Regions from separate parts of the Trichocoleus sp. FACHB-90 genome, predicted to be linked through region 1. Evidence: riboswitches for the same ligand, from Rfam matches in the RefSeq annotation. Region 1 holds a riboswitch; the other holds the start of a gene.
The links. A riboswitch is a leader RNA that binds a small molecule or an ion and turns the genes downstream of it on or off. The one in region 1 is predicted to bind cobalamin.
Positions count from the first base shown of each region.

Region 1 (3,100 bases):
TAAAAAATGATGAACTTGTCTGTTGTTAGAGTCAATTTTTTCCTTCAGATTCAATATGCTGGGGCGGAATGTTCCGCAAATTGTGGAAATTGAGAAATTGCGATCGCTTCCAGAAACCTCTTTTGGTCGCACCTTAGCTGATTTTCTCGACTCCCATCACCTGTGCAACCATTACTGGGGAAGTTGGCTTTGGGCAATGTGCAAGCCTTGTCTGGCGTTTAATTAGATGCAAATGCGGGGCAGCCATTGTGTCTGCCTCAGCAGCCATCAAGTATTTTATATTAGGGTGTTCATCACATCTTTGATGCCATTATTAAATTTATTTTTTCCCCCATTAGCGGGGTGTCGAACTTTCTGAAAAGCCAATCCCATTTTTGTGAGAGTTTTTTCAGCTTCCTTTCCGACAGCAACAACACTCTTTATATCAAATAATATAATTAACTCTTTTAAAAAATACTCCCCAATGTTTATTTCTTCTTTAGTGGGCGTTCGATTAGATTGCTGATTTCCAACTTTAAAAGGATGAAAAGGAAAGGCATTCCAAAGTAAAGGGATTTGCTGATACTTTACCAAGGTTTCCCAAACAATGGTTGCACTCTGCTCTTTATAAACTCGATCAAACTCATTAGTTTTCCGGTAGCCCCTGGATTTGCCAAATAATCTAATTTCATCAAATCCATTTAATAGAATAAATTCGCTGGTAAAAGGAACACCTGTTAAACGACATCCTCTATGACCTGGAGAAGCTCCAAGTAACAAAATTTGGGGGTTTCTTTCTGCTAGATGTTTCAAGTATAAAAATAAATTTTTTCTTCTGACCTCATTTACTAAAAAGTCATAAGAATACTGATTAAATACCTTATTGCTAGATTTAAAGTTAGATAGCTCTTTGATAAATTTGTGAAATTTATCGTTCATTTTCTTGGGCGTTATCAAAGAATTAGCATCAGACTTGAAGAGAAAAAAGAGAGAATAAATCGGAAGCAACCTATAGTAACTTTGGTAGTCAACCCCTCCCCCCGCATTCTAAGTGTAGTCGAATCAGCTAAGATAGCAAGGCAAACGTGAACCGTAACAGGGTAGGGAAACTCCGGTGCAATTCCGGGGCTGTGCCGCAGCTGTAAGCGATTTTTGTCCTTGGCTATGACGAATCGTTAGCCAGAATGCCTACCTGTTGCGAGGCGCATTCTATTTCCTGCGTTGCACGGGAAAAAAGTTGTAAATCCATGCCTACTATCAATTCAACCACTCTGATTACTCAGCCCTTGGAATTATCGCCACTACCGCTACACCGCCCGTTATTGATGATTGGTCATGGTACAAAAGATAATGACGGACGGCAGAGTTTGCTGGATTTTGCGGCAGCATATCAAGCTTTAGACACCTCTAGACCTGTTCTTCCTTGTTTTCTAGAACTCACTGGCCCGACAATTCAGGAGGGGGTAGATCGGTGTGTGGAGGAGGGTTACACGGAAATTTCGGTGTTGCCGATTTTGCTATTTGCGGCGCGACACAATAAGTTTGATGTGACCAATGAGTTAGACCGGGCAAGGGCTAGACATCCCCAGTTAAAGTTTTACTACGGGCGACATTTTGGGATTACGCCTGGGATTTTGGATTTGTGGCGATCGCGTCTTGCCGAACTAGACCAACCTCAATGGAACCGTTCAGACACCGTACTACTATTTGTCGGTCGCGGTTCCAGCGATCCCGATGCTAACGGCGACGTTTATAAACTTGCGCGAATTGTGTGGGAAGGTAGCGGTTATCAGACTGTGGAAACTTGCTTTATCGGCATTACCCACCCGCGTCTAGAAGAAGGTTTCCGTCGCGCCAGACTCTACCAGCCTAAACGAATTATTGTCCTGCCGTATTTTCTGTTTACAGGAGTCCTGGTTAAAAAGATATTTGAAATTACTGCCCAGCAGCAAGAACAATATCCCGACATTTCCATGACTTGTCTGCCAGAAATGGGCATTCACCCGCAGTTGTTGTCTGTATTGCGAGAACGGGAAATCGAAACCCAGCTGGGACAAGTGCAGATGAATTGTGAAATGTGCAAATTCCGACTAGCAGCAGTTGGGAACGGTAACGGACACACTCACGATCATCACCACCAGCATGACCACAGTCACGACCATTCCCACGCCGCCGCCGATCCCTATGCAAATTTAGAGCGTTACCATGAGAAGATTTGGCAAGCGCCTTGAACAAATGGGTAATAGGTAGTAGGTAATAGGTAATAGGGTTAGATTTTCCTACCAATTACCCATTACCGTTTACCTAAAACTTATGTCTAAAGAATTTTCAATTGGTGAGCGAGTCCGGGTGGTAGCATTGCCACCATACGTCAAAACAGCGGAACCGATGCCAATGCTGCGTCCTCCTGATGTGATTCAGCTTGGAGAAGAAGGCATCGTTATGGATCGTCGTCCGGGGGGATATTGGGGTGTCCGGTTTTCCACGGGAGCTTTTTTGATGGATAGCCAGTATATTGAGCCTGTGTCAGTGACAACTGAATCAATCCAGTCAGGTGCAGAGGTGACGGATACGACAGCGCACACAACATCACCTGAACAAAAGTATTTTGTTGACCCCAGCTGAGTAGAAGGATGCGATCGCACTCCTTGTATGCTGCTATAGGCAGCTACTCGCGCTCTTTTTCCTGTAGCGTTCTGTGTAATGAAAGCGGTTCGCTTTTTCGTAGAGTGCGATCGCTCATTCCCCCAAAGTCAATAATCCCTCCCGAAAATTTACCACTAGAGGCAGATTCATTAACCACTGCGAACCTAACAATATTTCTGTTATTTCTTCTCCTGCAAAAACTGGGATTTCCAACTCTTGTCCATTCAATAGCACCTTACCCAAATACATATCGAAAGTGGTTTCACCCTGTGCTGTACGCAGTTCTTCCTTACCGATATAAGCCCAATCAAGACCATCTAAATCTTGTTTGTTCATTGCTACGAAGCCTGTGAAACCTGTATCCAATAGGACATCTACCGTGAGATTTATGCCAGCAGCACTAATCAAATCTATTTCAAAATATAGCTGACCCCTGCTGCCAAATGTACCGTGAATCATATTCTGCCAGTGGCTC
Region 1 is NZ_JACJOK010000087.1:44,940-48,039, forward strand. Features, by position in the region: gene H6F74_RS25380 (hypothetical protein) at 56-226, shown strand; gene H6F74_RS25385 (uracil-DNA glycosylase) at 277-918, opposite strand; cobalamin riboswitch at 1,060-1,190, shown strand; gene H6F74_RS25390 (sirohydrochlorin chelatase) at 1,227-2,210, shown strand; gene sipA (regulatory protein SipA) at 2,293-2,604, shown strand; gene H6F74_RS25400 (aspartyl protease) at 2,719-3,084, opposite strand; gene H6F74_RS25405 (hypothetical protein) at 3,081-3,100, opposite strand, start outside.

Region 2 (3,100 bases), on a different contig from region 1:
CTGGTCAAGGTCAGACAGCCCGTTTTACAACCGATGCCCCCAGTAACTCAGTTCTAAGCTTTTACCAGCAACAGTTTCAATCTAATAACTGGGATTTGGTTAGCGAGTCCGAAACGGGTGGCACCGAAAACACATTGGTAGCTCGTCAGAATAACCTGCAAGTTACGGTGTCCGTCCAGTCAGTTTCTGGCACTAGCAACCCCACGCCTACGCCCACTCAATCCGCTGTTGGTAACAATTCAAACATAGCCACAGAATTTACTATCAGCTATAGCCGCGATGCCAGCGTTGCCACAACACCTCAAGGGAGTAATTTAAAAGATATTTTCACTCAGCCAGCTAGTGAAAATCCCGCTCCCTCAACTAGCTCATCAGTATTCACTGATATAAATAAAGCACCCCAAGAATTACGTCAGTACGTAGAAGACCTAGCAGCATTGGGGGTACTTAATCAACCAGTTGGCTCCAAAAATAACTCAACTGCCAGCGGACAGTTTGAACCGAATAAAACTATCACCCGCCGCCAATTTGCCCGGTGGCTGGTTGCAGTTAATAATCAAATTCATGCCAATAATCCAGGCAAACAAATCCGTTTGGCATCAAATAGCGCTCAACCAGCTTTTCAAGACATTCCCCGAAATAACCCAGATTTTTCAGCTATTCAAGGTTTAGCGGAGTCGGGGTTAATTCCCAGTCGATTGACAGGTGATGCTACCGCTGTTCTATTTCGCCCCGATGCACCTCTAACCCGCGAAAATCTGATTCTCTGGAAAGTGCCTCTAGATACGCGCTCCTCTTTACCCACAGCTTCAGTTGACGCGGTGAAGCAAACGTGGGGATTTCAGGATGCAGGCAAAACTGAACCAAAGGCTTTGCGGGCGGTGTTGGCGGATTTCCAGAATGGAGATTTAGCGAATATCCGGCGAGTTTTTGGGTATACGACGTTGTTCCAGCCGAAAAAACCTGTAACTCGTGCTGAGGCGGCGGCGGCTCTGTGGTACTTTGGCGCTGAAGGTGAAGGAATATCAGCTCAAGATACTTTGCAGAGTCAGCGTCAACAAAGCCAGCCATCACCTACACCTTCAAGTTCTCCAAATCAGCAGTAATTAATGATGTACGTTGGGGAGCCACCCTTTGATTGAGGTGCGCTCCCCCTTTCAGTTACTTTCTCACGCAACCAACCCCAATTCATGCCTTGAGATTTACGCATAGGTTGCAAATTTTTAGTTTTACTTGTAGGCAATTTCAAATTTTTAATAAGTTGCTGGTTGTCATCAATTATCAAAATTTCCTCCAGCGCCTCATTGATTTCCCCATTGGGATCACTTAGGCACATATTCGCTCACTCCTCAAATAAAGTTCGTTCACTCTGAGGGTTTCGTAGCCTTTGCAGTGAATTTTACAGACATTTTTTCAAATGCCAACCCTGAAGTGATATGATTGCTCTGCTCAATAGGTTCTGGTGAGGAGCAGCCACCAGAGTTAAGGGGAAAGTTCGGTGCAAGTCCGGCGCTGTCCCGCAGCTGTGATGAGGCATTAGTTACAGCCTCTAAGTCAGAATGCCCACCGATGCGAGATAAAGGGGCTGGGGACTAGGGACTAGGGACTAGGAACTGGGGACTTGGGACTGGGTAAGAATTTTTCCTCTTCCCCAATCCCCAATCCTAATTACCAATCCACAGTAAAGAATTTGATACATCTGCGAGGTACAGATTATGACTAAAATTAAACACTTTAATTTGTTCAAGCTACTGCCAAGATACACAAGCGTCGCTGCTTTAATTGGGGTTGGCTGTTTAATTGCCCAAAAGCCTGCTTACGCTCACCATCCTATGGGCGGTAACGTACCTTCTAATTTCTTTGAAGGGTTTCTCTCAGGGCTGGCGCACCCGCTGATTGGCTTGGATCATTTTGCTTTTGTGATTGCTATTGGCTTACTGGCGGTTGGCCAAGTGCAGGGCGCACTGATACCAGGGGGATTTGTCCTAGCAGCAATGGTAGGAACTGGGATTCATTTACTGAACGTTGATTTACCAGTAGTAGAGATAATTATTGCTGTAAGCGCGATCGCATTTGGGGCGATGCTGGTAAAACAAAATAAACCTAACTGGATTTTACAGATAATTTTGGGTGCGATCGCGGGTTTATTTCACGGTTACGCTTATGGTGAGGCGATTATCGGTGCTGGGATGACTCCGCTATTTGCCTACTTACTGGGTTTTACTTTAATTCAGTATGGCGTTGCTTTTGGTGCTTTCCGGTTTGGTAGTGCGGCGATTGGGAAATTTAACACTCAACGTTTATCCTTTCTGCAACTCGCAGGTTTGGCTATATCCTCAATTGGTGTTGTATTCCTCGCGTCGTCAATTAGTTAGTCATTATTTAATGACGTTTGAAGGTTTCAACTTGACAAATTGACAATTGATATCAAGCCTGGTTGATTACCCGTAATTTTCTGGAATCCGGAACCCCGCCCCCAACCCCTCCCCGCAAGCGGGGAGGGGAGCCGGAGCCGCAGGCGAGGGCGGGGAGAGGTTCTTTTATTTTGACTCACAAATTATGTGTGAAATGGCAAACTAACCAGAGGCAGAAACGCCAAAACTAACCACTTCCAAGACCACATATTATTAGGGCATCGTGGCAATGGTTCTTGTGAGAGAAGCGCTTCTATGCGCTCCGTCAAACGATTTGGGGGTGCAACAGAACTGAAAGCAGCACAGAAGTTCTCTGATTGAATCGGTGAACGACTCCCCACCCAAAGCAGAGATTCAGCTAACACTAAAGAATCTACCTTTTGTGCCGCCCATCTATCGGCTCGTAGTTCGCGCAAAAGCAAAAGTTCCTGCCATAAACTTTCTGTATTCGGTAGAAAAGAGGTAAGCGATCGCATCCATCCGAGCCAGAAAAACCAAAAGGTATCCCGATAATAATAATGTCCTTGCTCGTGGGCAATTACAGCATCGAGATGATCCGTATCCAACATTTCCAATAATCCCCGGCTAACGACTAATTCCGGTTCCCAGAAACCAACCTGGGCGCTAAATAGAACGTTTGCGTCGAGAAAACGAACTGTGCCATCAAGTTCGATTTGGGGATAAGT
Region 2 is NZ_JACJOK010000013.1:101,350-104,449, reverse strand. Features, by position in the region: gene H6F74_RS03475 (S-layer homology domain-containing protein) at 1-1,106, shown strand, start outside; gene H6F74_RS03470 (hypothetical protein) at 1,097-1,336, opposite strand; cobalamin riboswitch at 1,438-1,586, shown strand; gene H6F74_RS03465 (HupE/UreJ family protein) at 1,716-2,375, shown strand; gene H6F74_RS03460 (M56 family metallopeptidase) at 2,558-3,100, opposite strand, start outside.
Region 2: linked by a shared signal. The riboswitch ahead of H6F74_RS03465 (HupE/UreJ family protein) and the one ahead of H6F74_RS25390 (sirohydrochlorin chelatase) in region 1 are both predicted to bind cobalamin.